DNA from 4 places in the Pseudoalteromonas sp. RWi3 genome. Region 1 is predicted to be linked to each of the others. Evidence: predicted binding sites of a transcription regulator. Region 1 holds the regulator's gene; each other region holds the start of a gene.

What was found. Region 1 encodes LexA, which represses DNA repair genes until DNA is damaged. Its sites were predicted from a motif close to TACTGTATNNNNATACAGTA; they were not measured.
Region 2: a site for LexA is predicted at 5,603-5,622, ahead of recN (DNA repair protein RecN). Genes of this name have one in related genera too.
Region 3: a site for LexA is predicted at 1,776-1,795, ahead of uvrD (DNA helicase II). Genes of this name have one in related genera too.
Region 4: a site for LexA is predicted at 2,812-2,831, ahead of ACFI4Z_RS02135 (SulA-like leucine-rich domain-containing protein). Genes of this name have one in related genera too.

What each region holds. Positions count from the first base shown of each region.
Region 1 is NZ_JBHNYL010000007.1:38,752-46,736, reverse strand. Features, by position in the region: gene ACFI4Z_RS10955 (cytochrome c oxidase subunit 3) at 1-224, opposite strand, end outside; gene ACFI4Z_RS10950 (cytochrome c oxidase assembly protein) at 236-763, opposite strand; gene ctaD (cytochrome c oxidase subunit I) at 763-2,364, opposite strand; gene coxB (cytochrome c oxidase subunit II) at 2,361-3,506, opposite strand; gene lexA (transcriptional repressor LexA) at 3,971-4,588, opposite strand; gene ACFI4Z_RS10930 (hypothetical protein) at 4,683-5,453, opposite strand; gene ACFI4Z_RS10925 (PaaI family thioesterase) at 5,567-6,010, shown strand; gene ACFI4Z_RS10920 (hypothetical protein) at 6,007-6,387, opposite strand; gene ACFI4Z_RS10915 (hypothetical protein) at 6,577-7,293, shown strand; gene ACFI4Z_RS10910 (endonuclease) at 7,366-7,985, shown strand, end outside.
Region 2 is NZ_JBHNYL010000012.1:1,262-9,246, reverse strand. Features, by position in the region: gene ACFI4Z_RS14350 (M48 family metallopeptidase) at 1-788, opposite strand, end outside; gene ACFI4Z_RS14345 (Bcr/CflA family efflux MFS transporter) at 977-2,179, shown strand; gene grpE (nucleotide exchange factor GrpE) at 2,204-2,812, opposite strand; gene ACFI4Z_RS14335 (HrcA family transcriptional regulator) at 2,871-3,836, opposite strand; gene nadK (NAD(+) kinase) at 3,941-4,825, shown strand; gene ACFI4Z_RS14325 (hypothetical protein) at 4,904-5,461, shown strand; gene recN (DNA repair protein RecN) at 5,646-7,319, shown strand; gene ACFI4Z_RS14315 (GRAM domain-containing protein) at 7,908-7,985, shown strand, end outside.
Region 3 is NZ_JBHNYL010000010.1:5,016-13,000, forward strand. Features, by position in the region: gene uvrD (DNA helicase II) at 1-1,711, opposite strand, end outside; gene ACFI4Z_RS13155 (hypothetical protein) at 2,022-2,246, shown strand; gene ACFI4Z_RS13160 (YacL family protein) at 2,364-2,732, shown strand; gene ACFI4Z_RS13165 (peroxiredoxin-like family protein) at 2,775-3,404, opposite strand; gene ACFI4Z_RS13170 (dUTP diphosphatase) at 3,527-4,150, shown strand; gene yrfG (GMP/IMP nucleotidase) at 4,147-4,797, opposite strand; gene nudE (ADP compounds hydrolase NudE) at 4,860-5,429, shown strand; gene cysQ (3'(2'),5'-bisphosphate nucleotidase CysQ) at 5,426-6,223, shown strand; tRNA gene ACFI4Z_RS13190 (tRNA-Met) at 6,364-6,440, shown strand; tRNA gene ACFI4Z_RS13195 (tRNA-Met) at 6,523-6,599, shown strand; tRNA gene ACFI4Z_RS13200 (tRNA-Met) at 6,743-6,819, shown strand; gene ACFI4Z_RS13205 (assimilatory sulfite reductase (NADPH) flavoprotein subunit) at 7,780-7,985, shown strand, end outside.
Region 4 is NZ_JBHNYL010000001.1:501,444-509,428, reverse strand. Features, by position in the region: gene ACFI4Z_RS02150 (response regulator) at 1-1,497, shown strand, start outside; gene ACFI4Z_RS02145 (DUF6500 family protein) at 1,545-1,763, shown strand; gene ACFI4Z_RS02140 (YchJ family protein) at 1,835-2,317, opposite strand; gene ACFI4Z_RS02135 (SulA-like leucine-rich domain-containing protein) at 2,354-2,788, opposite strand; gene ACFI4Z_RS02130 (tetratricopeptide repeat protein) at 2,981-3,436, opposite strand; gene ACFI4Z_RS02125 (NCS2 family permease) at 3,565-4,857, shown strand; gene ACFI4Z_RS02120 (hypothetical protein) at 4,881-5,639, opposite strand; gene cysB (HTH-type transcriptional regulator CysB) at 5,951-6,928, shown strand; gene ACFI4Z_RS02110 (L-serine ammonia-lyase) at 6,984-7,985, opposite strand, start outside.

The sequences.
Region 1 (7,985 bases):
AAACCTTGATGCGATTCTTCAATCACATTTTTAAACCAGCTGAATAACATATAGAGTAAAATAGCAATGCCACCGTACAATATGTAATGTCCATTACCACCCTCTTCACTTGCTTGCATGACAGTTAGCGCAGCACCTACAGCGATTAAGAACATCGCAACAGCACCCACAATTGGCCAAGGGCTTTGATCTGGTACATAGTATTTTTCGTAATTTTGATTCATCTTACTTGCTCCTAATTACTAGCCAAAAATTGACTACTAATATCAAATACGGTGTACGACAAAGTTAACTCTTCAACATCACTTGGTAGCTCAGTATCGACATAAAAAAGGAGTTTAAACTCAACTTCTTCTCCCGCTTTAAGCGGCTGTTGGTCAAAACAAAAACACGCCATTTTATGAAGATACTTAGCAGCTTTACCCGGTGACACTGAGGGAACTGCCTGCATAACTTTGTCTTGGTTGCTAAGGTTTTTTGCCTTAAACAATACTTCTCGCATTGCACCAGGTTTTACCACCACACTGTATTCATGTGATTTCACTTCAAAAGGCGCGCCACTTTGAGCATGTGTTGTAAAGCTAACATCCACTTCGCGATTATCAGTAATGGTGTTACTTTGCTGTGCTTGCTCTAGAGAGGGCTTACCATTTAAGCCTGTGATATCGCAAAAAACATCGTATAAAGGCACCAAAGCAAAAGCGAAAGCAAACATGCCTATGCATATTAATACCAGTCGTTTAAGCAAAGGCGCATGCGTCATTATTTAATCTCCGGCGGTGTTTCGAACGTATGGTACGGCGCAGGCGATGCAACTTCCCATTCCAACCCTTCAGCACCATCCCACACTTTTGCTGGCACCTTGTCACCGCCTTTCGCGCACTTATAAACCACAACAACAAATAGTAACTGCGACAACCCAAAGGCAAAGCCACCAATACTAATAATCGCGTTAAAGTCAGCAAATTGCAGCGCGTAATCTGGGATCCGTCTTGGCATACCAGCCAGCCCCACAAAATGCATTGGGAAGAACAGCACGTTTACACTCACCAAAGATAGCCAAAAGTGCCACTTAGCTAAGGTTATATTAAACATATTGCCCGTCCATTTTGGCAGCCAGTAGTATGCACCCGCCATTATCGAGAATACGGCTCCGGTCACTAACACATAATGAAAATGTGCCACCACAAAGTACGTGTCGTGATACTGAAAATCGGCAGGTGTAATAGCTAACATCAAGCCTGAGAATCCACCTAGAGTAAACAGCACTATAAACGCAATACTGAACAACATGGGTACTTCAAAGCTGATAGAACCTCGCCACATGGTGGCTACCCAGTTAAACACTTTTACCCCAGTAGGCACCGATATCAGCATCGTTGCATACATAAAGAATAGCTCAGCTGCAACAGGCATTCCCGTCGTGAACATATGATGCGCCCAAACAATAAAGCTTAGCAGCGCAATTGAGGAGGTTGCGTACACCATAGAGGCGTAGCCAAAAAGCTTTTTACGAGAAAAGGTCGGTACTATCGTCGAAATAATACCAAATGCAGGCAATATCATAATGTACACTTCAGGGTGACCGAAGAACCAGAAAATATGCTGGAACATAACCGGATCGCCCCCACCAGCAGCATCAAAAAAGCTGGTTGCGAAGTATTTATCAGTTAATACCATAGTGACTGCACCGGCTAACACGGGCATTACTGCTATCAATAAAAACGCTGTGATCAACCACGTCCAAACAAATAACGGAAGTTTCATCCACGTCATGCCAGGCGCACGCATATTAACGATAGTTACAACCACGTTGATGGCACCCATAATGGAGCTAATGCCCATTATATGCACCGCGAACACAAATAAAGCGGTATTATCATTACTATACGTTGTTGAAAGCGGCGCATAGAATGTCCACCCAAATGCAGGACCACCACCTGGCATAAACAACGATGCTAACAAAATCAAAAACGCAAAAGGTAAAATCCAAAAGCTCCAGTTATTCATTCTAGGTAGAGCCATATCCGGCGCGCCAATCATTAAGGGCACCATCCAGTTTGCCAACCCAGTAAATGCTGGCATCACCGCTCCAAACACCATAATTAACCCGTGAACCGTGGTCATTTGGTTAAAGAAGTGAGGGTCGACCAGCTGTAACCCAGGCTGAAATAATTCAGCACGGATCACCATAGCCATGGCACCACCAATTAAAAACATGGTAAGTGAAAATATTAAATATAAACTACCAATGTCTTTATGATTAGTAGTAAATAACCAACGTTTAAAACCCTTTGCTGGGTGATGATGCCCCGCATCATGATGCGCAACGTCGTTATTATGCTCGTCTGTTATGCTACTCATGGCTTAGCCTCCGCAGTTTCATCAATCCATGCCTGAATATCACTTGGCTGAACTACTTCACCTGTATTGTTACCCCACGCATTACGTTTATAGGTAATAACAGCGGCAAGCTGTTTAATTGATAGTTGTTTTACAAACGCCTGCATGGCAGTACCTGGGCTACCTTGTACAACAATATCTATGTGATCTTTAATATCTCCCAATACGATAGGGCTTCCCTTAAGAGCAGGGAAAACACCGGGTAATCCCATGCCTGTGGGTTGATGGCAGGCAGCGCAACTAGCCATGTATACTTGCTCACCCAATACCATAAGCTCTTCTTTTGGTAGGGTTTGGTCTAATAGTGCTGCATCCGCAGCTGCAGCTTGTTGTTTAGCTTGCTTAGCATTGGCTAACCAAACATCAAATTCTGCCTCGGACTTGGCCTCTACTACGACTGGCATAAAACCGTGGTCCTTGCCACATAGTTCAGCGCATTGACCTCGGTAAATACCCTCTTCATTAATTCGGGTCCATGTCTCATTGATGAAGCCTGGATTGGCATCCTTCTTAACAGCAAAGTCAGGCACCCACCATGAATGAATAACGTCATCTGAGGTCATTAAAAAACGAATTTTTTTGTTAATTGGTAGCACTAAAGGTTTGTCAACCTCGAGTAGATAGGTATCCGTTTTTTCAGCTTGATTTGCAATTTGGTCACTTGGTGTTGAAAGAATAGAATAAAAATCAACATCTTCTCCCATGTATTCATAATGCCACTTCCACTGCGACCCCGTCACTTTTATAGTGATGTCAGCTTTACTGGCATCCTCCATCGCTATTAAAGTTTTAGTGGCTGGTACTGCCATGGCTATAAGAATGACAAAGGGAATTGCCGTCCAAAGTATCTCGACTTTTGTACTTTCATGAAATTGGGCAGGTACCGCCCCTTTCGATTTACGATGATGTATTAATGCCCAAAACATAACGGCAAATACAATCACCCCAATCACACAACATATTATAAAAATTGTCATGTGCAGTTGATAAACGTTATTACTTATATCGGTTACACCTTCGCGCATATTAAATTGGCTGTTTGCCAATAATTGCTGCGGAAGCATTAGTAATATAAGCCACAAGGTAGAGCTCAATTTACCCATGTGACAGCTCCTTTTGATGCTATTGCAAGACGCAAAGCGAAGAGGCGGCACTGCTTTATTCGCGCCAATTCGTTATTTTTTATTGTTACTGGTTATATTTTTGCCTTCAGACGCTACAACGCAAAAGATCACTAATTAACACAGCGTATTAACCAATTAGTTAAAAAATAAACAATTAGCAAGTTTTTAAGTAAATAAAATTCTATTTTGGTGCAAAAATAACAATGTTAAATCAGGGCGTTATTTTGTTTTTGGGAAATAGTGTAAGGGCTTAAAACTAGCGGATAACAAGGTATGATAAGGGTTAAGACGCTACATAGAAGTGTGAGATACAGTAGCTAAAGTTGAAAAAATATAAAAGCACCAAATTTCACTCATTTGGTGCATTGAGCATAAGCTGAATAAGCCAGTAACTATCTAAACAAGCTTAATGTTTATCATTGGCTTGTGCAGTAAACCCGCACTTACATCCAATCAGCGTTACGGATTACGCCGACCGCTAACCCTTCAATATTAAATGATTCATGCTCAAGATCGACCTCAATTGCACTGAACTCATCATTTTCAGCATGTAAGAGAACTTTCTTCCCTGCTTTTTCAATGCGTTTAACTGTCACGTCTTCGTCAACACGCGCAACAACTACTTGGCCGTTTTCAGCAACTTGTGTTCGATGAACTGCTAGTAAATCACCATCCATAATACCAATGTCTTTCATACTCATACCTTGAACACGCAGTAAAAAATCAGCGGCTGGCTTGAACATTAAAGGGTCAATCTGACAATGGCTTTCAACATGTTGTTGTGCAAGTATTGGTTCACCAGCTGCAACTCGGCCAATCAATGGCAAACCTAACTGTTCTGGCTCATCCTCTTCTACCAGCTGAATGCCACGACTGGCACCGGGCTTCATTTTAATTACACCCTTTTTAGCAAGTGCTTTTAAGTGTTCTTCAGCTGCATTGGCACTTTTAAAACCCAAGGTCTGGGCTATTTCGGCGCGCGTAGGTGGCATCCCAGTATCTTTGATAAATACTTTAATGAGTTCGAGAATTTGAGCTTGGCGATTCGTTAATGGGCGCATACAACTGGTTTTCCATACAGTACATTTAACTGTGAGTATATACAGTTATTTAAAAATCGCAAATTTTAAATTAGTTACCTTTAGCCCTTCTTGTTTACCACCTAGTACTTAATAATAAAGTGGCACTATTTAAACCATCATCAGATTTAAAAGATGCGCCTAAACCAAACTTTAACGCTATATGCTCATTAAACCAGTACTGTGTTTGCAACTCATAGTTATCAGTATTATTGCCATGATCACGAACATTAGCGACCAAAGCAACTGACCATTCTTGATTTATATAATACGCTACCCGCCCTTGAACATACCGATAGCGCCCAACTAACTGCTTAGCTTGTAGATCCCAGCCTCTATTATTGGTTAAGCTGGTCCAACGCACATACGGCGCATAACTCCATTCAACCGACGTTACATTGTCTTTTAAATAATAGTCTCTCCCTTGAAAATAGTTGTAAAAAGCAGTTAAGCCTATTTGTAGTTGATCATTTACCTGGTTTCCAATTGAGGCCGTCACTAAAGAGCTGTCTGATTGCCTATGGCCGCCATCATCATCAACATGCCGCAAGCCAGCCGCTAAAATTAAGCCATGTTGCCAATAATAAGTCGCATCACTGGTAATATAATAAAGGTTGTCATTCGCAAAGCCACCTAACGCAATATTGTTCACTCGGTGCAAGTGACTTTTCAACTCTTGAGGACCCGATAAGACATTTAAGTCATCACTAAAATAACGGTATCTCGCACCTAAAAATGCTTTATCCAAACCACTTAAATCAGTAAACCCGAGATCAACCTGATGATTGATATCTGCATAGCTGGATAACGATAAAAAGCCAATTAACAGCATTATTCCTTTTTTCATCATGCGTTCCTAAAATGTAACATTAGGTATATTTTAGCTATTTAGATGATCTTAACTGTAGGAAAGTGTACAAAAGTGTAGACTGGCTTTAAATTTATAATTGAGGACATTCCATGACTATTTGGTATCACCCAATCACTCTAGCGCAGTGTAAACAACTTGATGAAGGCATTAATGGCCAAGGCACATTAATGAAAACCATGGGTATAGAAATCACTGAGATTGGCGACGACTATTTAGTGGCAACTATGCCTGCAATACCTGCACACCACAATCCTATTGGAATGGTTCATGGAGGAGCAAACGTTGTACTTGCAGAAACAGTTGCCAGCTATGCAGCCAATTTTGTTATTGATTTCACAAAATTTTACTGTGTAGGCCAAGAAATTAATGCAAACCACTTAAAAGCATCGCGAAATGGCATACTTACAGCTGTTGCAAAGCCTATACACATAGGTAAACGGACATCGGTATGGGAAATTAAAATAACAAACAGTCGAGGCGAGCTGTGCTGCGTATCAAGAATGACCGCAGCAGTGGTTGAGCGTAAAAATTAACTTTCTATTGGGTAAATCGTTATCTCAACGCCTGCACCGATAGCAGATATTCGCAGTAGCGTATCCGCTTGCAACGCTTGATTAAAACATTTTGGTGAAGTGCCTGATTCAAAGCCTATATCAAACGTGCGCCGAGAGCACGCTAGCCATTGTTTTAATGCATTACGTGAACAGGATTCAATTAATTCACACATATGGTTAATGGCTTTATCTGGAGTAGACACTTCAATATTCGCCTCAATACGCGCTAATTGACGATACTCATCTTTGTCATAGTGTAAAACTGTGGCAATTTTTTTTAAGTCTGCCACTAGTGAACTAATATCTTGTTTAGACTCAAGCTCTAGATCTACATTTAAAAATTGAATTTCCGACATGCTATTGTTTTACCCCGCGTTAATTACAACGCAAACTTTAACCTAAATTTGCGTTTATACCAAACCCTATCCCTTGCAAATTAGACCATCACCTACGTAGCTAGCCCTAATGCGACAATTTGCCACATGGTCAAACACTGTATACTTTGTAAAATACTGCACAAAAAAATAATAACAAATGAGTTCTTGATGAATAAACGTATTTTTAAGCACGCTCGTAAATGTCATAAATGGCTTGGATACATTCTTGCTTTGCAAATTCTTGCATGGCTGTTAGGTGGTTTAGTCATGAGCGCTATTCCGCTTGAAAAAGTTCATGGTAAACATTTGGCAACTCGAGCTATCGATAATCCATTTACTCAGGCAGATTACCCAGCATCGCTCGACAAAATAGTTGCTCAAGTCAAACAGCCTAAACAGATTACCTATTCTCATTTTTTAAACACCCCAATCATTACGCTAAAAACTGACTCAAAAGCGCTGCATTTTAATGGGTTAACGGGGCAACCACTTAGTAACCCCAATAAAATACAAATTGCTGCAAATGCAAAAGCCCACCTACTAATTGACGCTGAGATTAATAGGATAATTAAACTTGAAACAGGGCCTCGAGAAGTTGGCTACAAAGAAAATATATGGCAAGTGAGTTTTAACGACACTTTTAATACAACACTCTATTTATGGGCAGATAGTGGTAAAGTAATCACAGTTCGCAGCACGATATGGCGAATTTTTGACTTTTTTTGGATGTTACACATAATGGACTACGATGAACGCGAAGATTTTAATAATCCATTATTAATTAGCTTCTCTGCGACCAGTGTCTTATTTTGTTTAACTGGCTTTGTTTTATTGTTTCAAAATGTGCGTTTGCGCAACCGTAAACAATCTAGAATAAGCTCCTAATAATTCATTATTTACCCATTAGATTAATAACTCTAAAATGGCGTATCCTGTAGTTCACTAAAATGATTGGATATGCCTTATTTTATTATTGCGCTGATAGCTTCACTTGCAAGCTTTAACCTCCACAGCGAGCAATTTACTCGCTTCTCAACGGCAAAAAGACATTTAATAAAAACGTTACCCAGTGATGCCAAAAGCATTTACTGTGGCTGCGATATAAAACGCCAAGGAAAAAAATTAATACCTGATCCTTCAGCATGTGGCTATCAACCGCGCAATGCCGTAACACGCTCAGGTAAACCCAATGCTCGTGCCGTTCGGATTGAATGGGAGCATATAGTCCCTGCATGGGAATTTGGCCACCAGTTACAATGTTGGCAAAATGGTGGGCGAAAAAACTGCGTGAAAACCAGTGCGCAATTTAGAAAAATGGAAGCCGATATTAATAACCTTGCTCCTGCAATCGGTGAGATTAACGCTGATAGGTCGAATTATCGCTTTGGTATGCTTGCAGGTAGCGCCACACAATATGGTAACTGTCAGGTAAAAGTTAACTTTAAACAACGAGTTGTTGAGCCACCCGCTTATTCACGAAAGCGTATTGCAGATGCATACTTTTACATGCAAAAAACCTACGGATTAAAAATATCTAATAAGCAACAACAGTTATTTAGAGCATGGCAAAACCAGAG
Region 2 (7,985 bases), on a different contig from region 1:
CAGGCTGGCGTTTTTCCTGACTTGTTGGCATTATTCTTTGCTACTACCGCACCTGACATGTTTGCTTGTAACTCTTTAATACGATTACCGGGTGCTGGATGAGTCGACATAAACTCAGGCGTTGCTCCACCTCCAGCTTGGCTCATATTTTGCCATAATGTGACTGACTCTTTCGGGTTAAACCCTGCTTTAGCCATTAAGTCTAAGCCGATAATATCCGCCTCTGACTCGTGAGAGCGACTAAATGGTAAAATAATACCAAATTGTGCACCCAAACCGAGTCCTTGCATTATCTCATTACGGTATTTTACATCGCCTATATCAAGTGCTGCACTGCCTACCTGCATGCCTGTTTGCAACAGTGAACTTTGTGATACACGTTCATTTGAATGCTCCGCGATAACATGACCCACTTCATGACCAATGACTGTTGCAAGTTGGTGTTGGTTTTTAGCTACATTAAGTAACCCCGTATGAACACCAATATAGCCCCCTGGTAATGCAAAAGCATTGGCTGAATCGTCTTCAAAGACGACCACTTCCCAATTTTGGCTTGCGTATTGTTGAGGCAAAACAGCAATTACATCCTTGGTAATGCATTTAACATACGCATTCACAGCTGGATCTTTATTTACTTTTTGGGTTTCTTTCATTTGAGCAAAGCTTTGCTGACCCATTTGGCTCATTTGTTGATCGCTATACAAAGCGATTTGTGTCCGACCCGTTGGTGATGTTTTACACCCGGCTAACACGGCTGTTGCGAGTACTGCTAAAACTAGTTTTTTCATTGTATTTCCCAACTAACATTCCGTTTATTGATATTGTTTCAATATAGCAAATATCGCCTTAACATAATATTACTATTCAACCCCCTAACCACACTGACAAAATTAATCACAAACTAATCCATACACTGGCTATCGCATTGTAAATCCCGCTGATACAATGCGCACCAAATTCTGTTTTCGAGTGGCGCATGCAAATACAATCTTCTGTGCTTAACAAGCGCATCTTACTCCCTCTTTTAGCGAGTATCGTTGCTATTACCCCTCTGGCAATCGACATGTATTTACCTGCGATGCTAATCATTGCAAACGATCTCAATACAAGTATGCCTAATGTGCAAATATCTCTAAGCTTGTACCTTGCTGGTTACGCACTAGGAATGCTTTTCTTCGGCCCAATTGCCGATCAAATAGGACGGCGAGTACTCGCAAAGATCGGGTTAGCTTTATTTGGATTAAGCTCCCTTGCTTTAGCATTTTGTAATGACATACACCTTTTTTGGTTTTTACGTGTAGTACAAGCTTTTACTGGTGCAGCTGCAACTGTGGTTGTGCCAGGTATTATTCGTCATATTTATCAAAAAGACACGGCTAAAGGCATGTCTTATGTATCCATGATCATGATGGTGGCACCTCTCGTTGCGCCAACTGTCGGCTCAATGATAATGGGGCTTTCTCATTGGCAGACGATTTTTATTGTACTCGCTTGTTATAGTTTTACTATTTTAGCGCTAACTCAAAGATACTTAATTGATATTCCAATATTTAAAAGCCCACTTTCAGGTTTTGCACTTTTTTTTGATAGTTATAAAACCGTATTTAAAAATAAAAATGCGCGTGCAGACATAGCCAGCTCAATGTTTGTTTCTTTTGGCTTTTTTTGCTTTTTAACTGCTGTGCCCTTTGTATACCTTGATTATTTTTCAGTATCTGAACAATTATTTGGTTTATTGTTTGCTTTTAATGTAATGGCACTGATGTTTGGTAACTTTTTAAATACTCGTTTAGTACCGCGAATAGGCTCTAGAAAGATGCTCTATTATGGTTTGTTTGTAGGGTTTATGTCGGGAAGCGCGTTGTTATCATTTAGCGTGCTTCATTTATCGCTGTACTTTATAGTCGCGGCTATTGCACCTCTTATGATGAGCCTAGGTATTATTGCCAGTAATGCAGATGCCCTTATCTTAATGCAGTTTGAAGAAAAGTCAGGAACGGCAACCGCCGTCATCGGTACTTTACGCTTTGGCAGTGGTGCACTTGTTGGGCCAATACTAGCCTTAATGCATGCGCAAAGTGCCGTGCCCTTTTCAAGTTTAATGTTCAGTGCGTTAGTGCTAACTTTACTTGCTCAAGTTTGGCACCGAATACAAAGCAAAAAAAATGCCCGTAATTAACGGGCATTCCTAGAATATTTTAGATTACTCAGCGGCTTTTGACACCATCACCATTGCAGGGCGAAGTAAACGACCATTTAAAGTGTAACCCTTTTGCATCACTGCTAGTACTGTATTAGGTGACACATCATTACTTGGCTGGATAGACATCGCTTGGTGAAATTCAGGGTTAAACTGCTCACCTTGTGGGTTTACAATTTCAACACCAAACTTAGCTACAGCATCATTAAAGCTCTTCACTGTCATATCAATGCCTTCAAGTAACGGCTTAAGTGTTTCGTTCTCTTTGTCTGAGAATTCAATTGCACGTTCTAGGTTATCAATCACTGGAAGTAGTTCGTTAGCAAACTTTTCTAAAGCAAATTTATGCGCTTTTTCAACATCTTGCGCTGCACGACGACGAATATTTTCAACATCAGCTGCAGCACGAACAACACCATCTTTCTGATCATTGATTGTTTGCTTTGCCGCTTCGAGCTCTGCGTAAAGCATGGCGATTTCAGCTTCTGGACTAACTTCTTCAGCTTCATGCGCATCAGCAGCCTCTACAGCCGCTTCAACGTCTGCTTGCATTTGCTCTAACTCTTCGTTTAATTCTACTTCTTGCTCTGGTGATTTTGTCTGCTCAGACATAATAAACGTACTCCAATTCTTTTCAATTGCGGTAATTATGGGGATTGAATAAAAAGATTCAAGAGTCAGATGACTCGATTAGTTTAAATTCTTGGATGATTGCTTCAATTTGCGCCGATTTTGGACAAATTATACAAAAACGACTTTGATATTCTTGATTTTGAAAATACGGCACACTAATTACCATTAACTCAGAGCAATCTGCAAATGGCAGTTGTTCTGAATTAAGCACAGAAACACCATTTTTAAAAGCCAGTTTATCTTCAACATAATTTAAAAATGACACGCCAATATTTAAACTTTGCTGACAATCCATTTGCTTATATAAGTAATTTTCACCCACCACAATACTATTGTCTGAGCCAAGTTTCTGGCTTAATTCGCGGGTCCATTGTGTTAATGAGTCATGACAATTACGTGGCGCTGTATTTGCCATTGCTTGCATACGATACAAGCCTTCCATGAGTGTTTGTTGACTAAATACCGTGTTGAGCCAAGTGGCAAATTGATATCGAACAGCGTCTGATGAATCATCAGGTTTGTGAATACAAATATTATGGCTTTGACCTGCTCTATCAATCAATAATATGAGCCAATCATTACTGTCGAAATCAAGCACCTCTACTCTGAAAACATGCTGAGAGCGGACTTGAGGCAAGCCAACACAACAACACACTTTAAAACGCTGGCTTAAATCGTGGGCTAACTCTACAAGCTTTGACTGCGCTGGATGCCAATATTGAGCAATCTCATTTAATGCAAAAAACTCCGTTAACCAATACTCAAAACCTGCATTGGTCGGAACGCGCCCAGCAGATGTATGGGGTGAGTATAGTAAACCTACTTTTTCAAGCCGAGACATGGCATTACGCACGGTGGCCGAGCACACTGCCATGCCTTTTTGTTTTGCTATTTTACTGGATGCCACGGGAAGGCCTTCACCATCACAATACAAGCTCATAACGGCGGAAAATATTTGCTGATCTCGAGGATTTATATTCATATTATCTACATCTTGCTGCATAAAGCTTATATCGGGGCAAAGAGAAGTTATTTCAAGGCTCTGAGGTTTTCAATTCACTCATTTTTAAGTACTCTAGCGTTATTATAATTATTTGCGTGAATACCATGGAATCACCTTTTAAAACCATAGGCTTAATTGGAAAAGTAAATCACGATGGCGCAACCGCAACGTTAATACGCCTGTACACTTTTTTAAATGCATTAGGCTTTTCTGTTATTGTTGAGCAACGAACTGGACAGCAAATAGACGATATTCCTAAAGACAAACTCGTTAAATTAATTGAGCTTGGTGAAAAAGCCGACTTAGCAATTGTTGTTGGAGGCGATGGTAATATGCTAGGTGCGGCGCGTGTACTTGCTCGCTTTAACGTTGCGGTAATTGGTGTGAACCGAGGGAATTTAGGGTTTTTAACAGACTTAAACCCTGATGGCTTTGAAGCAAGCCTAGAGCAAGTGTTAAGTGGCCAATATATCGAAGAAAACCGCTTCTTGCTTGAAGTTGAAGTCTATCGTCATGCTGAACTCAAAAGTGCTAATTCGGCCGTAAACGAAGCTGTACTTCACGCCGACAAAGTTGCTCATATGATTGAATTTGAAGCATTTATAAATAATGAATTTGTCTTTTCTCAACGTTCAGATGGTTTAATTGTTTCAACCCCCACAGGCTCAACAGCTTACTCATTATCTGGTGGCGGACCTATTTTGACCCCTGAGCTGAATGCTATTTCGCTGGTCCCAATGTTTCCTCATACCCTATCAAGTCGACCTTTGGTCGTCGATGCCGATAATGAAGTTCGATTAAAACTAAGTTTAGAAAATACGGATAGCTTACAAGTGAGCTGTGATAGTCATGTAGTACTAGCTGTGTTACCAGGTGATGAAGTCGTGATAAAAAAAGCAGATAAAAGACTCCGGCTTATTCATCCAAAAGAATACTCTTACTATCATGTTTTACGTACAAAGCTAAATTGGGGTAGTCGTTTGTATTAATTTTATTGCGCTAACTCATACATTAGCGCAAAATACCATGAAATTTATAATCACATAAATCAGGAATGTTTATTAGCGATGACTTACGTTGTATTTTTTGCTATTTTGTTATTAATAACTTTACTAGGTACATACCTTGTAATTGAAAATAACCGCCGTAATGCACGAGAGGCGGAAAAAAAGCTGTTTAATAACCGTGTGGCAGAAGTAACGAGCAATTTAAAAGGGAAATTAAATTACTTTTCTGAGGCTCATATACTTAGGCCTAAATATATTCCGCGATTACAAGTCATTGCTAGCAACTTTTTTGTTGTACAACCCCATAGTGATGAAAACTTATTGTATTTAGAACGAATTGTCGAATCTTTCATCTCAACAGTAAATAGCGAACTGACTAAATCGTTTGTCACCGGTGAACGTGACAAGTTAGCTGAGCAACTTTCTCTTTTTGTTGCTGAGTTACCCTATGCGGGAATTGAATATAACCGTGATTTTTATTATGAGACACTCCCTTCATTAATTAAAACATTAGAATCACCTGATATCACAAGTGATCAAGGTGTGCCTGAAGTAGATGAAGAACAAGACTCTGACGATTCAAATACTCAGTCATTTACTCAACAATTGAGTAACTAATAGTTAAATACCTCAGGGTGCTAAAGCACCCTACCTTTTACATTTCAAAGCACATCCCCGACTTCAAATACACTTCTCTAGCAACAGCCACTACTTTGGAATTTGAACAAAAGTAGAAATTTTATTTGCAAAAAAACGAAACACTGTATAAATTAACAGTTAATTGACTGGATGGATGAACAGTATGTTAATTGGACTCGAAATTAAAAACTTTGCCATTGTAAATAATCTCAGCACCGAGTGGCATAGTGGTATGACCGCTATTACTGGTGAGACTGGCGCAGGTAAATCAATTGCAATAGATGCATTATCACTTTGCTTGGGTGAACGTGCTGATGCCACTGCGGTGCGTCCTGGTACAGAGCGCGCAGAAATTAGTGCTCACTTTGATATTGCTAACCTGCCTAATGCAACTGACTATTTACAACAGCAGTTATTAACAAATGATGAAAACGAATGTTTATTAAGACGTGTGATTTGTAAAAACGGTCGTAGTAAGAGTTATATCAATGGTAGTCCTGTTACAGCCACACAGCTAAAAGAGCTAGGCCAGCACCTAATTTCGATTCATGGGCAGCATGCGCACCAATATCTTTTAAAAGCAGACCACCAACTCAATTTGTTAGATGCCTACGCAGGACACTCTGGATTGGTCGCGAATGTGCGTAAACGCTATCGGGAACACCAAAACTTGCAAAAGGAGTACTCTATTCTGGAGCAGTCTCAACTGAAAGAGGCGGCGCAAAAACAGCTTCTAGAATACCAAGTAGCCGAACTTGACGAATTTGCTCTTCAAGAAAATGAATTCCAACAGATTGAAGCTGAGCACCATAAGTTAAGCCACAGCCAGACGATACTTGAATCGTGCCAACGTGAGCTACAGCATTTATACGAAAGTGATGAGCAAAATGCTTGCTCAATATTACAGCATAGTGCTCAACGCTTTGCTGAGTTGGCACATTACGACAACAGCTTAAATAGCGTAGCGACTTTATTAGAAGAGGCCGCTGTACAAGTAGAAGAAGCCAGTCGTGAAATTAGAAATTATGCTGATCAAACTGAACTAGATCCAAGTCGCCTTGTTGAAGTAGAAGAGCGTTTGAGTGGTGCTTTAGATTTAGCTCGAAAACACCATATAAAGCCTGAAGAGCTCGTAGATTTTCATCAATCAATCAGTAGTGAGCTGGAATCAATTAGCAATAATTCATCACGGTTAGAACAATTAGAATCTGAAATAATCTTGTCTTTAGATCTTTATAAAGAGGCCGCTTGTTTATTAAGTGAGAGCCGGAAAAAAGCAGCAAGTGATTTAAATAAACTGATAAGTCAAAGTATGGCGAATTTATCGATGGAAAACGGGCAGTTCGAGATTCAACTGAGCCAAGAACCAACACGCGCGCCTACAGTACTAGGCTTTGACTCTATTGCATTTTTAGTCTCAACAAATCCAGGGCAACCTTTACAGCCATTATCAAAAGTAGCATCAGGTGGAGAGCTTTCACGAATTAGCTTAGCCATACAAGTCATTATTGCGCAAAAAGTAACAACGCCAACACTTATTTTTGATGAAGTAGATGTGGGTATTTCTGGCCCTACGGCATCTGCTGTAGGAAAGTTATTACGCCAATTAGGCAAATCAACACAGGTCATTTGTGTGACACACTTACCTCAAGTGGCAAGCTCTGGTCATCAACAGTTTTTTGTAGCCAAAGAAATTGCAAACGGCGAAACATTCACCCATATGAAATCCTTGAATAAGGATGGCAGAATCGACGAAATTGCTAGGCTGCTCGCTGGTGACAACATTAGTAAAATGGCAAAAGCGAATGCCAAAGAGCTCATCTCTGCACATGGCTAAAACATTTTATGACTGATTTAGTTAAACATTTAATTACACATTTTAAGCCACTATAAAATTAGACAGAATATATGAAGAATTACTTATTAAGGACCTTAACCCTGTTATTAGCTTTAATTATGCTAGCTGGGTGTGAGACAAGAATAGCTCAGTCAATAAATACCAATCAATTTCAATGGGGTCCGATTTTAACACTTATCTACGCCAGTATATTATTGACCCCCATAGTGAGCTCTGTATTACTGGTATTTAGCCAATATAAACCACTTGCCTTCAAAGTTAAGTTGCAACAATTTATTCATTTTTCGTTGCTTGGGATGCTTGTACTCGCGTGGTTCATAGAATTAAGCAACACACATATTATGAGTAGTCGATTGGATTTAATCATCATGTTAGCTGCACTATTTTTACAAATGTTGGTCGCAATTTCAGTTTTTGTATCTGTGAGTAAACACCAACAAAAACATAACAGAGACAAATATTTTTTGTAACGGCAGTTTTACAACAAGAAAGCAAAGTTTCATTTACAAGTTTGACACATTCCAACTAGCAACATAATATTTGATACAAACTATCATGGAGCGAATTATGGGTATGTTACTTTCTGACGTAACGCAGCTAAAAAGCAGCTACGCAACACTGCAGCTTGGTTCAGCAAAAGCGGAT
Region 3 (7,985 bases), on a different contig from region 1:
CCATAAATACCAGCGGGAACTCTAACCCTTTTGCTGAGTGAAGCGTCATCATTTGCACAGCGTCTTCATGTTCTTCTGCTTGGCCATCACCTGATTCAAGCGAGGTATAGGCTAAAAAGCCTTGTAGTGGTGAACTAAACTCTTCGTCTTCAGGTAATTCATACTGACCACACGCACTAATAAGCTCTTCTAAGTTTTCTACTCGAGCGCGGCCTTTTTCGCCTTTTTCGGCTTGGTACATAGCCATTAAGCCTGATGTTTGAATTGCGTACTTGGCTTGCTCTTCAAGTATAAGGTCGCCAATTTTCTCTTCTATATGCTCAACGAGCTCTACAAACTTACTAACAACGCTAGCTGCACGACCAGATAAGTGCTGTTGTTCAACAACTGCTTTAGCTGCATACCAAAGAGGTAATGATTCAGCACGAGCACAATCACGTATGTGGCTTAGGGTTTTATCGCCAATACCACGGGCAGGCGTGTTGATAACACGCTCAAAAGCAGCATCATCTTGGCGGTTACCGACAAGGCGTAAATAAGCCAGGGCATCTTTGATCTCTTGACGCTCGAAGAATCGCATACCACCGTAAATGCGGTATTTTAAGCCTTCTTGTAACATGGCTTCTTCAAGTACCCGCGACTGCGCGTTACTACGATATAAAATAGCCGCATCTTGCAATGCATTACCCGCATTAAGCCAGCTGCGCAACTTACTGCTAACAAAGCGTGCTTCGTCTAATTCGTTAAACGCGGCATAGATAGAGATTGGCTCACCTTCATTGCCATCAGTCCACAGACTTTTACCCATACGGTCTGAGTTATTTTGAATAAGCGCATTGGATGCTTTAAGAATAGTGGCGGTGGAGCGATAGTTTTGTTCAAGACGAATTGTTTCGGCTTCAAAATCAGTTAAAAAGCGTTTAATGTTTTCAATTTTAGCACCGCGCCAGCCATAAATGCTTTGATCATCGTCTCCAACAATCATAATGCTGTTGGTATCGCCTGCAAGTAGTTTAAGCCACGCATATTGAATGGTGTTGGTATCTTGGAATTCGTCCACCAACATGTGGGCAAAGCGTTGTTGATAATGGCGCAGTAAGGTTGGGTTATTTTTTAATACTTCAAAACTGCGTAGCAGAATTTCGGCAAAATCAACCAAACCGGCACGATCGCAAGCTTCTTGGTAAGCAGTATAAACCTTAAGCATCATTTGCTCATTGATATCATAAGCTTGAATGTCTTTTGGGCGAAGGCCTTCATCTTTTTTCGCGCTGATGTACCAACCAAATTGTTTAGCAGGCCATTTTTTATCATCAATGTTCATCGCTTTTAATAAGCGTTTGATCATTCTTAGTTGGTCATCAGAGTCTAAAATTTGAAATGCTTCAGGTAAATTAGCTTCGCGGTGGTGTGCGCGCAAAATACGATGCGATAAACCATGGAATGTACCAATCCACATACCGCCGACAGGGGCGCCGAGTGTTTCTTCAACACGAGAGCGCATTTCTTTTGCTGCTTTATTGGTAAATGTTACTGCGAAAACGCTGTAAGCAGATGCTTGCTCTACCTGCATTAACCAGGCTATGCGATGAACCAGTACTCGAGTTTTACCAGAGCCAGCCCCTGCCAGCACCAGCATATTTTGCAGTGGAGCAGCTACGGCATCCCGTTGTTTGTCATTTAACCCATCGAGTAATTCTGAAACGTCCATCATCACGCCTTTTCAATCAATATTGCAGGCAGTATAACAGGTGTTTTTGTTAGGCTAAATAAAATACTGTTTTTATAAACAGTTAATTTAAAAATGTTCTTTATTCTATTTAACCGTGTTTTTAGCTAAGCTATTGTTGTATGAAATATTTGCTGTAGCCAATTTGACTGATATTTAGTAAAAATCACGATTAAAGATAAGTTTCTATTTATTGGTTTTTATATAAGCTTATGATTATTAATAAATTAAAGAGTTGGCACGAAGTGTGTAAGTATCTAATAAGAAAATTAAATTAATAACTGAGGTTAATATGGCAGAGCAAGGTTCAGGCGGTAATGTAATCGCAGCAATTTGTAATATATTTTTTCCAGGACTTGGACAGTTAGTGCAAGGTCGTATTATGGCGGCAATTTTCTTTTTCTTAGCCTGGGTCATTAGTGGCGTATTGATTTACGTTGCAATAGGTTTTGTGCTTCTACCTATCGTATATATTTGGGCCATCATTGATGCCGCACGTTTTAGATCCTACCGGTAGAACGCTTTATTAAAATGCAAAAGATAGCGCTGTATAGCGCTATTTTTGTATCTGGCTTTCGTTATTCATAACTGACTAGGTTATAATCCTATGTATTAGTTGTATTGAGACAAAGTTATGGAATATCAATTTATTCGTGACCCGATTAGTGGCTTACGTATTAAAATTAGCAACGAACATGCTGTGATTGGGCGCTGGTTAAATGAAGAGATTGGCAAAGATAAAGTTGCCATGGTACAGGCTTTAATTGCATCAGTTGCTAGTAGCTTTGAGCCATTAAGGCTGCAAGGTCAAGAAATTGATTTAATCTTAAATAAAGATGAAGCCATTTTTGAGGCACATGCATTGCACCAAGATTCAGAAGATCTCGTTGCCTATCAAGACGATGAACTTATGCTAGAAGAAAATGGATTAAGTAGTGGCTGTGGTTTTGAGGATTTTGTTGATTTAATCAATTCATGGCATGAGTTTACAGCAGGAAGATAAGCACAGAGTCGCAGCTCTGTGCTATAAATTTTATTTATGTTATTACTGTTCAGAGACTGATTTAACAGCAGCGAGCAATAAGTTTTTAGTCAGGCGGACTTTATAATTTGGGTTAGCATATTGAAAATTCACTAATCCTTTTTTATCCACCACAAATACTGCGGGAACAGGTAGCGCAACTTTTGCTTTACCATCGAGTGATACAAAGTTTACTCCAAGCTTATTACGATAAATCGTGGCGGTTTTATCATCTAAGTAGAATGCAAGTCCGAGTGCTTGGCTTAAAGTCAGGCTATCGTCTGAGAGTAATTGATAATTAGGTGAATCAATTTTAGTTTGTGCTAGTTTTTCAGGGCTATCAGGTGATATGGCAATAATTTGCGCCCCCAAATCAGCAATTTGTTTTTCTATTTTTTGAATACTTGCTAATTGCTTTGAGCAATATGGGCACCAGCCGCCGCGGTAAACTATTAGTACAGTTGTTTTCTCTGCAAAGCGCTTACTTAAATCAACATTATTTCCGCCTTTATCTTTTAGCGTTGTAGCAGGGATTGTGAGCCCAGGCATAAGTGGACTAACTTGCTCAGCTTCATCAGCAATATTAGTCGCTGTTGCTGCAGATACACCTGTACTTAAGAGTATAGTAAAAGTAAGTAAAATTGATTTTAGCATGTAGCTCTCTTTTTATTTGATTTAGATAATGAAACTAGACAGGCTAACAACAGAAATAATTTCAATAGATCTTAGTTATCTGTATTATTAACCGCAATTAGGAAACAGTAACTGGAAGAGACATGTCTGCCAATTTAAATAAACTAGTAGTAATGCTAGAAATGCAAAACGCCATGAATACCAAAGTTCATGAGCAGTGGTTTAGCCAAGGTTTTGAGTGGAACCGTGCAATTTGGGTTGAGTGTGCTGAAATGCTCGATCATTACGGCTGGAAATGGTGGAAAAAACAAACACCAGATACTGAGCAAGTTATCTTAGAGCTAGTAGATATTTTTCATTTTGGATTATCACTGCGCATTGATGGTGAGACAAGCTACCTAGATTTAGCAAAACAGCTTGAAGAAGAATTGAGCTCACCAAAAACAGCAGATGACTTTAAGCAAACACTTGAAATACTAGCGGCGTCAGCTGTTGCTGATAAAACATTTAATGCTGCAGCTTTTGCAGGTTGTATGGCTCAAATCGGTATGAATATTGACGATCTATACCGTGGCTACGTAGGTAAAAATACGCTTAACTTCTTTCGCCAAGATCATGGTTATAAAGATGGTAGTTACATTAAAGTGTGGAACGGTAAAGAAGACAATGAGCATTTAGTTGATGTTGTTAAAAGCCTTGATACTGAACATGCAGGTTTTGCAAAACTTGTATATCAAGGCCTTGAAGCGCGTTACCCTAAAAACTAAGGGTGTACGTTGCTAAAATCGGTGATGCTTAAATAGTCATCTATTTCATTGTGCGGTTGCTTACTATCAGGGTTTGCAACTGCCAATAAATGGCCTATGCCAAACTCCCTCGCTGCATTTAATACACTTAAGCTATCATCGACAAATAACGTGCGCTGTTTATCAAACCCTAAATCAGCTTGCACTTGCTGCCATAAGCTTTGGCTTTCTTTACTGACACCGTATTGATGTGTAGAGACCACCTCATCTAAATAGTTATCTATATCCGTTTGTTCAAATTTAAGCATCACACTTTCAGGGTGGGCATTGGTTAGTAAGATAAGCTCTTTACCTGCTTTACGCATGGCGCTTAAAAACGCGGGCACATCCTCGCGTACTTTGATCAAATGCTGGGTTTGGCGTTTAAGCTCCATAATTGGCAGGTTTAGTTGCTGCTCCCAATAGTCGAGGCAATACCACTGAATTTGACCATGCACGGCTTGGTAGCGTTTGTGAATATCAGCTTTGGCATCCGTTAAACTTATATTTTGCATAATCGCGTGTTGTTCAGGGATAACATTTAGCCAAAAGTGATTATCAAAATGCAGATCGAGTAAGGTACCATCCATATCTAATAGTACGGTGTCGATTTTCGACCAATTTAGCATAGGCATTTCTCTATAAAAGATTTATGATTGTGTTAAGCATCCATGATAACAAATTAATGCCAATGACACAGAAAAAGCACCCAACACCACCGCACATTATTAGCAATCAAGTTGTTGCAAAAAGTCGTTTATTTACGGTTGAATCACTAGATTTAAAGTTCTCAAATAATGAACAACGTCAATACGAACGGATCCGTGGCGGCGGCAGAGGGGCTGTGATGATAGTGCCATTAACAGCTGATAACGAATTACTGCTGGTTCGTGAGTACTGTGCGGGCACAAATGATTATCAACTTGGTTTTCCCAAAGGCTTAATTGACCCAGGTGAAACGCCAGAGCAGGCTGCCAACCGTGAGCTTAAAGAAGAAGTTGGCTTTGGTGCTGAGCAATTAGAGCCACTCAAAAAAGTATCTATGGCCCCTAGTTACTTCAATGCCACGATGCACATTCTGTTTGCACAAGGGCTTTACCCGCAAACTCTTGAAGGGGATGAACCAGAGCCATTAGTCGTAGTTAAGTGGCCATTAACGCAATGGCAGTCATTATTACAACAAGATGACTTTACAGAAGCACGAAGCGTTGCAGCTTTGCTATTATTAATGAAGCGCATTGATTCGGAGAGCGGTGAATGAATAAATTACTAGAGCCATGTATTGAGCTTGCACAAAGTGCGGGTGCGGCTATTATGGCGATTTATAAGAAAGATGATATTGGTCAGCAGGAAAAGTCAGATCACACTCCTGTAACAAAAGCTGACTTAGCCGCCAATGATGTTTTAGTCGCAGGGTTAAAAGCCCTTGCGCCTGATATTCCTATTATGTCTGAGGAAACACCTATTCCGCCTCTTGCCGATAGGCAAGATTGGCAACGTTATTGGCTACTAGACCCAATGGATGGTACTGGCGAGTTTATTCTTGAAAGTGGTGATTTTGCCGTAAACATTGCGCTGATCGAAAATAACCGACCTGTATTAGGTGTCATCTTCTGGCCGGCAAAAGGGATTACCTATTTTGCTAGTCACCAAAACGGGGCATTTAAACGCACTGATGGTGTTGATGAAAAAATCAGTGTAGCTACACCTGATAATTTAACGTTAGCGGTTAGCCGTCGCCAAAAAATAGAAGCCGTAAGTCAGTATTTAAATACCCAATTTACAACGGTAGCGGTGGGCTCGTGCTCACTAAAAGCCTGTATTGTAGCTGAAGGTAAAGCCGATTGCTTTTTACGTATTGGCCCGACTGGAGAGTGGGATACCGGCGCTTCACAAGTGATTGTTGAAGAGGCGGGTGGTTGTATTACTGATGCTGAATTTAACCCACTTACGTATAATCAGCGAGAGAGTACTGAAAACCCAGACTTCATCGTGATGGGACACCCAGATTGGGAGTTCCAGAAAATGATAAGTCCGCACCAAAGAGCGCTTTAAACAGCGCTTTGCCTGCTTTTTGTTCGGTTGAACAGCTTTAAGTAGTTTAGGCCTTGCATTCTAATTTTATTCCTATATTATAGCGCTCTCTTCGAAACAGGCTCGCAAATATCACGAAACTGTTAAGAAGAAATTACAGGCGCGGGATGGAGCAGCCTGGTAGCTCGTCGGGCTCATAACCCGAAGGTCGTCGGTTCAAATCCGGCTCCCGCAACCAATTCTTTTACTTAAGATTTGGTGCTGTAAAACTCTAACTTAAGAGATTAAATTAAGTAGTCGATAGACTTAAAATATACAGGCGCGGGATGGAGCAGCCTGGTAGCTCGTCGGGCTCATAACCCGAAGGTCGTCGGTTCAAATCCGGCTCCCGCAACCAATTTTCTAAGAGAATCTAGGTTACTGTTGGTAGTTTTCAAAGGTCGTCGGTTCACTCTTCACCTTTCACAGCTCCCGCAACTAATTTTTATTGGAAGCCAAGTTGTCATGTATAGCAACTATAAATAACTCTGCAATTTCAGGCGCGGGATGGAGCAGCCTGGTAGCTCGTCGGGCTCATAACCCGAAGGTCGTCGGTTCAAATCCGGCTCCCGCAACCACTGAAATCAAGTTATAATGAATCGACACGCTTAAAGCGTGTTTTTTTATGCCTAAAATTCAGTGAGTGCAAAGATTGGGCTACTCATAACCCGAAGGTCGTCGTCACTGCGTGAGGCACTCACTCTTCATAAATTCTGGCTCCCGCAACCAACTGAAATTACAATTTAGAATATTAAAGATAACACGCCTAAAGCGTGTTTTTTATGCCTAAAATTCAGTGAAGTGGATAGCTCGTCGGTCTCAGCTCTCCATTAGCCAGCAAAGGTCGTCGGTTCAAATCCGGCTCCCGCAACCAACTGAAATAAAATATATTAAAGAATCGACACTCTATATGAGTGTTTTTTTATGTCTGAAATTCAGTGAAATGGATAGCTCGTCGGTCTCAGCTCTCCATTGGCCAGCAAAGGTCGTCGGTTCGCTCTCCATAAATTCTGCCTCCCGCAACCAACTGAAATAAAATGTAATAAAGAACCGACACTCTATATGAGTGTTTTTTTATGTCTGAAATTCAGTGAAGTGCAAAGATTAGGTTACTCATAACCCGAAGGTTGTCGTCACTGCGTGAGGCGCTCTCTCTTCATAAATTCTGGCCTCTGCCACTACTAAAATTACACGTTCTATTAAATCGGCACGGCTAAAGCATGTGTTTATGGCTTAAGTTCAATGAATTAATTAGCTAGGTGTTTTAATAGTTAAGCTGATGAGCGAGTGTGACGCGAAAACTCAAAACTCCTCTTTAATCTGTTTTTGAAGGAAATAATCTAATTCCATAACTAAATGGAATAACAAAGCAGATTCTATTCTTTTTTTATTCGCCAATACCCCGTTATTCTTCATGCTCAAAGAAACCTTTGGGGCGGGCATTAACGCTTTAAAGTTGAAACAAATTTTAGGCAAACTGATTTACTTATAAAAGTATTCATTTTGTAGTTAACTTTTAGGGTTACGGGGACGAATTCATGTTGTTAGGTCAACTCAATGCAGCGGCAAGCCCGCTATCGCAAGAGCAAGTACAAAAGCTACAAGGTTTAGTGGCTGAACTTAATCCAATTCAGCAAGCTTGGGTGAGTGGTTACCTTGCTGCGAATGCAAATACTGCAGCCCTTAGTGGAGCTGTGGGCGCAGCACCGAGTGCAGGTGAAGCAGCGGCATTAACTATTTTATA
Region 4 (7,985 bases), on a different contig from region 1:
TTTGTAAAAGTTAGTGCTAGTTCAGAAGATGTCAATGGTGGGCAAGTAAAGTTAACTGTGTCCATAGAAGATTCAGGGATTGGCCTTGACAGACACAGTCTCAATAGCCTTATAAAGCTTTTTAATCAAGCTGATAGCTCAATTGTATCAGGGAACACAGGTGCTGGGATTGGGTTGTCTATTTGTAAACAACTTTGCCAAATGATGGGGGGAACCATAGAGGTTAGCTCAACCTTGAATAAAGGCAGTGTATTTAGTTTTCATGTGTACATGGAGGGGGAAAGTCAACAATCATCTGAACACAAAAAGGCCTACGAGTCGACAAATACGCTGGTGGTAAATAATTTTAAGCATTCAAGAGAGTTTATTGCTGAACTGATTGAAAGTGAAGGTGGCCATGCAGAGCTTTTACAATGTAACGAACTGGATCAGGTGAAACGTAATGACTACGACCTTGTGTTTTTAGATATGCGAGATGATAGCACGAACCAATTAAGCTCGATTATAGAACAATTAACGCTGAAGATCCCTGACATAAAAATTGCACTATTGTATAAACCAAGTGAACCAATACCTAAAGCGATTAAATCCAAAGTTATCGCAATAAGTAAACCTTTAACTTACAGAAATTTACTCAAAGCGATTGGTTATTCGCAACCGATTGACAAAGAGCCTCACGATGTAGTCATTGCGCCTAGCAAGCTATCACAGAATGTGATTCAACAAATAGACGGTTGTAGCATTTTAATCGTCGACGATAATACTATAAATATAGATGTTGCTTGTGGAGCACTTGAAGGATTACCCCTAATAATACAAACGGCTCATAATGGTGCTGAGGCTCTTGAAGCGCTTAAAGTAAGCGAATCAACAGAACATCCAATCAGTTGTATTTTGATAGATTGCGAAATGCCAATACTTAATGGCTATCAAACATGTCACAAAATTCGTTCTGGTCAAGCAGGCATTTTTTTTAAAGATATACCTATTATAGCAATGACGGCTAATGCAACGATTGATGAAAAGGGAAAGTGCTTATCTGCGGGTATGAATGATTATGTAAGTAAGCCTTTTAATATAGAAGTATTACAAGATACACTTATAAAATGGATTCTATCTAATTATGAAAACGATGCAAAATTAAGTGTTCAAACAAAGCCTGAGGCTAGTGAGTTATGGGATAGAGAAGCGACCCTTGCAAGGCTTCTGAATAAAGAAGTATTGCTAAATAAAATTTGCAATATGTTTATAGTGACAGCGCCTGTAAAGTTCTTAGACCTCAAGAAGTTTATCAGTGATAAAAACTATGAAGAGGTCCGCCAGTGCGCCCATTCTCTTAAAGGGTTATCAGGTGAAGTAGGAGCGAATAGCTTAAGACAACATTTTGCAGAAATAGAAGTACAGGCTAAAAGCCAGCAATTGAATGTTGAGAAACAGTTGGAACTTATTGAAGATCAATTACCAAAACTGATAGCTCAGATGGGTAAATATTTATAAATATTTTAACAGTAATAGTTTAACGTTTGTAAAAGGAGCTTTTAAATATGGATGATGAAATTAGGGAACGTATAATCCGCGTTTGTGACAAAAAAATAGGTGCAAAAGGGCAAGATGTTGGCTTGTCTTTTTATGCTTTTTTTGCCAATAAAAACAATGAACCAGAGTTATTAATGCAAGTTGCTACTTGGTGGATTCAAACGCATCAGTTAGATCACTTTGTTAAAGCGCAGAAAATAAAAGATATGATGATTCAGAGACTATAATCAGTATACATAGATATTTGAGGGGCAGGTGATTGCTCACAGCCCCTTGTAGTACTGCTCAAACCGTTAAGTTAAGTATTCATATGGCATTTTTTATATTTTTTACCGCTACCACATGGGCAAAGGTCGTTCCTGCCAATATTCATTTCAGTAGTTGGAAATATTTCCCCATCTAAATATTTCCAGACATTTTCTTCTTTTATAAATCGCGACTTTTCGTGTAGTTTGCAAAATAAATTTTTATAAAAATAGCTCGCACAAAACTCCACCACGCCGTTATTTTCGTCGTATTCAGACATCAGGATCTCAAGGTTAATAAACCGAGAACTACTTGCAAATTCAGCAATTTCATTTAGTGGATTTTCTACCTGCTTTTCATTCGCATAGGTTTGGTATATATACTCAGTATTTTTAATCGCATAAGCAGTATAGCGAGAGCGCATAAGCTGTTCAGGCGTTGTTGCGTAAGCTGTACCCAAGTGCAATTTTTCACAGCATTGGGCATATTTCTTTTTACTATTACATAAACACGGAAGGTCTGAGAGTGAGGCCATGTTATTTACCCAGTCTAAAACGGGTAGCATAACAGTTTATTGCGCCAATGCTAACTCTTCTGAAGACTCATTGTTTGTAAAGCAATATAGCTTGGCTGAAGCGTGTTCTAAGTTAAGCGATAAATCAGCTAACTGGTTGTTTTTTAAAATATCTGTCCATGTTATCACAGCTGCAAAGTTACCGTTATGAAGAGCAGAATTAAGCACATACTCTAAATTCACCAAGTGCTTTTGTCTGATCACAAGAAGTTTAGATGTGTCAATTGAGCATGAATCTAATAATGCTTTACTAGGCACGTGGTCGGGTGCAATTAATAGTGTCCATGCATTTTGGCTATTGTAATGATGAAGCACTTTCAATAATTCGAAGGTCGCTGAAATTTCGTCTTCAATCTGGATTACATTGACAGATGAACTGAGGTTATCTTGTTGGTAGCTTTTAACAGTTCTTAAGGTAATTGGCTGTAACATAACGGTCACTCACTGGTTGTTTATACAGTATGTGTATACAGTAGTTTATACAGTTGTTGTGTGCAAGCATTATTTGTTATTTTTTGAACGATTGTTGATTTTAAATTACCTACTCTATAAATTTAATATTTTAAATTTTTTTAAAACAGTGGCTTATGTTTTTATTGAAATTACCCCGTTCACTGGAGCAGATTATGAAGTTGAGGGGATCAAATGATTGAACTGTTGTTGATGTATTTGCTCATACAGTGTTGCTGCATAACATTTAGCATCTTGAAAGCGTTTAGTTGATAAATGCTTTCTTAAATCAGCTAATGCGGTTGTAGCGGGTTCATAACCTTGGCTACTTGCAAGACTGAGCCATACAGCGCCATGAAATACGCTTTGAGGAACACCTTGGCCTTTTATGAAGAACAAGCCTAAATAAAACTGCGCACGTTGGTTACCTGCCATAGCGGCCAGTCTCATCCATTTTGATGCAAGCGGAGGTTGATCGTTTTTTAAATAATACAGTGCTTTTGTAACTACATTGTCAGGCGTTTCGGCGTTGCCTTCATTGTGCTCTGTTTTACTCGGTTGAGTAATAAACGCCAATACATTATCTAATTGCTGCTCAAGGTCAAGTCCACTCGGAGATGTATCTGTCATAATACCACGCATATTATTGTTTTCATTCACTGCTTAAGTTTAGTCTAATCAAAGGTAATTTGTCCTGTTATTCCATAAATCTATGGTAAAATTACGCAATTATTCACTCGTTTTATGAAAAAATACTTATGCTTGAGTCCATTTTTAAAATTAGAGCGCAAAATTCGTCCGTTCGTCGCGAATGTATTGCCGGTCTAACCACCTTTATCACTATGGTTTACATTGTTTTTGTGAATCCCGCTATGCTTGCTGAAGCAGGAATGGATCAAGGCGCGGCGTTTGTTGCTACTTGTATCGCCGCAGCGATAGGTTGTTTTATTATGGGTTTTTGGGCAAATTACCCATTAGCATTAGCACCAGGAATGGGATTAAATGCATTTTTTACCTATGGAGTCGTTTTAGGTATGGGGTATACATGGCAAGCTGCGCTTGGTGCGGTGTTTATGTCGGGGTGTATCTTTTTATTATTAAGTTTGTTCAAGGTCAGAGAGTGGATTATTAATGCGATTCCGTTGGTGCTTAAACAAGCTATTGCGACTGGAATTGGTGCATTTTTAGCGCTCATTGCACTTAAAAACGCAGGTATTATTGTTGCAAGCCCGGCGACATTTGTTCAATTAGGTGATATTACCGAAGCAGGACCTTTACTCGCGATTTTTAGTTTTTTCATTATAGCTGCGCTGCTTTATAGAGACTTCAAAAGTGGTGTGCTGATCAGCATCTTAGCAGTTACTTTAATTGCGCTTGGTTTTGGTTTAGTTGAGTATCAAGGTGTTGTATCAATGCCACCTTCAATTGTTCCTACCTTTATGCAATTAGACTTCGCAGCTGCGCTTGAACTGTCGATGTTGAGCGTGATATTTGCATTTTTGTTTGTTGATTTATTTGATACCTCGGGTACGTTAGTTGCAGTCACTCAAAAAGCAGGACTTGCAGATGAGAAAGGAAATATGCCCCGCCTTGGTCGTGCATTAAGTGCTGATAGTACGGCAACGATAGCTGGTTCTATGTTAGGCACCTCAACAACAACGTCTTATATTGAATCTGTGGCAGGTGTATCTGTAGGTGGGCGCACAGGTCTTACAGCAGTTGTAGTTGGTATCTGTTTTTTATTGATGATGTTTTTTGCACCACTTGCGCAAATGGTCCCCGCATATGCTACTGCAGGCGCTATTTTATATGTAGCAGTGTTGATGTTACAAAACCTTAAGCTTGTGAACTGGGATGATATGACAGATGCTATACCTGTCAGTGTGGTTTTATTGATGACGCCGCTTACCTTTTCAATTGCTCATGGTATTGCACTGGGTTTTATTTCTTATACTGCGGTGAAAGTACTATGCGGCAAACGTGATGAAGTAAGTGTAAGCGTTTGGATTTTAACGGGAATGTTTGTAATTAAGTTTGCGTTTTTATCGTAACCTGTAAGCAAAGAAAAAGTGGATTACCACTTTTTCTTTGGTGCAAATAAAACATCTAAATCGTCTTGCTCTTCCTCTGTTTTCTTTTTCAGGGCTGTTGCATTAGAAGCTTTAAGTTCAGTACTTATGGCTTCTAAATATCCCTCAAGTTCTTGCCTTTTACTATTAACATAATCATCGCTGTAAGGAACCGCTGAGATAGTCGCATACGCTTTTTCAAAGTATTGCCTAGCTGAGCCAACCATATTAGCTGAACGGGCAGATAAGCCACGTTTAATTTGACTCTCTATGTTTATTTTTAATTGTAGCTTCTCCATTCGTTTATCTTCAGCAACAAATGTTTGGCTATCCACTTTACCTTTGCCGTGTTCAGAGCGTAAAAGGGCTCTTAACTTTTTTATACCTTGGATAAGTGCAATGAGTTGCTTGTCGTTATCAGGCAATACCAGGTTTTCAGATTCATTTGAGTCAACTTGATTGGACATTCGCGTTTTTGACTCATTCAAACGATTTTTAAGTTCTTTTGAAGAGGGAGATAATTGCACCATTTCTGTAAGCGCATCATAAATACGACGTTGAATTACGCGCAGTACCCCTTCAGACATAGGAATGTTGGCACTATTAAGAAGTACATCTTCAGATTCTTCTATGATCTTTTTTTGTTTTGTGAGCTCTTTGCGACGCTCTGTTTCTTGTTTCTCTTTATGTTGTTGTACAGCACTCACCCATAAGGCAATGACGATCAGTGCAACTATCAACACAATAATAATAGAAACGATCATGGTTCAGGTCTCTGGTTTTATAAGCTAATACTTTTTATCTTACATTAAATATAAGCTAACTGGGTAGTTTTGCGCAGCTTATAATAAAGAAAAAATGGCTTTGCCATCATTTTTAACTAGAAAACAAGGTTTAGGATTTTGATGTTAAAAGATGGCTACCTCATAGCGGGCGTTTGTGCTAGCCTAGTGTGATAAACGTTATAAATAATCTGCAGTTTAGCCTGTTAATTTCAACTTTTAAGAAAAAACACTTGGCTTGGCATGCATCTACATTTATAAATAAGCAGTATAACTACACTAAAAATGCAGCCATGAAACTACAACAACTCAGATACATCGTCGAAGTCCAAAACCATAAACTGAATGTGTCAGCGACAGCTGAAAGCTTATTCACTTCTCAACCTGGTATTTCTAAGCAAGTTCGCATGCTAGAAGATGAGCTGGGCGTACAAATTTTTGGCCGAAGCGGTAAGCATTTAACGCATGTTACCAGTGCAGGTAATGAAATCATTAATATTTCCCGCGAAATCCTTTCTAAAGTAGAAGGTATTAAAGCGGTTGCGAATGAACATACGCTTCCTGACCAAGGTAAATTGAATATTGCAACAACACACACTCAGGCTCGTTATGCGTTGCCCAGTGTTATTCAAGGTTTTATGAAAAAGTACCCTGCGGTTTCATTACATATGCACCAAGGTACGCCGCAACAGATTTCAGATGCTGCAGCCCGTGGCGATGCTGATTTTGCTATCGCAACAGAAGCGCTTCACTTATATTCTGATTTAGTGATGTTACCTTGTTATCACTGGAATCGCAGTATTGTGGTTGCTAAAGATCATCCGCTTGCACAAAAAGCAAATTCGTTGACTGTTGCTGATATTGCACAATTTCCGTTGATTACTTATGTTTTTGGTTTTACAGGCCGTTCAGAACTAGATAAAGCGTTTAACGCTCAAGGGTTAGAGCCGCATATTGTATTTACCGCAACAGATGCTGATGTAATTAAGACGTATGTTCGTTTAGGGCTTGGTGTTGGGGTTGTTGCCTCAATGGCCATAGATGAAATCACTGATACAGATTTAGTTTGTATTGATGCTAGTCATTTGTTTGAAGCAAGCACCACTAAAATAGGCTTTAGAAAAGGCAGTTTCTTACGTAGTTATATGTATGACTTTATTGAGCGTTTTGCCCCGCATTTAACAAAAGAGCGAGTAGAGCGAGCGAGTTTGTTACGCAATCAAGAAGATGTAGATAAACTATTTGCAGATATTGAGTTACCAGTTAAGTAACGTCTTTATTGCCATAAAAAAAGCCGCATTTAGCGGCTTTTTTATGGTTAAAAATTTAACACTCGATTATATTTACTGCTAAACCACCGCGGGCTGTTTCTTTGTATTTGGTTTTCATGTCATTACCGGTATCAAGCATGGTTTTAATGACTTTATCCAAAGACACTTTCTGTTCGCCACTACCACGTATTGCGAGGCGTGAAGCATTAATAGCTTTAATCGCGCCCATAGCATTACGCTCAATACACGGCACTTGCACTAAGCCGCCTACCGGATCACAGGTTAAACCTAGGTTATGCTCCATGCCAATTTCAGCCGCATTTTCAACATGAACTACATTACCGCCAACAATTTCAGTTAATGCACCAGCGGCCATCGAGCAGGCAACGCCTACTTCACCTTGGCAACCCACTTCAGCACCTGAAATTGAGGCGTTCTTTTTATATAAAATACCAATAGCCGCTGCAGTTAGCAGGTAGCGGGTTGCAATATCACGGTCAACTTCTTTAATGAACGTGTGATAATACATTAATACTGCTGGTAATATTCCTGCTGCGCCGTTTGTTGGGGCCGTTACAACGCGCCCGCCAGCTGCGTTTTCTTCGTTCACTGCTAGGGCAAATAAATCAACCCAATCCATGGCTCTTAATGGATCGTTACTTACCTCTACATTCAGTTTTAGGTGAAGACTCGGGGCGCGGCGCTTTACTTTTAAGCCACCGGGTAAAATACCTTCAGTGCGCATACCACGTTCTATGCAGGCTTTCATTACTTGCCAAATATTGAATAACTCGTCTTTTATATCGTCTTCATTGCGAAGCGTCTTTTCATTTTTCATCATTAAAGTTGAAACGCTATAACCCGACTCTTTACACATTTCGAGTAGATCTTTGGCTGTTTCAAACGGATAAGGTGCTGGGTTTTGTTCGCGAATATCTAATGCTGCTTGTTTTTCGTTATCAAACTCTTCGTCAGTGACAATAAAGCCGCCACCAATAGAGTAATAGACTTTGCTCGCTACTTTCTCGTTGCCATTGAATGCGATAATTTCCATTGC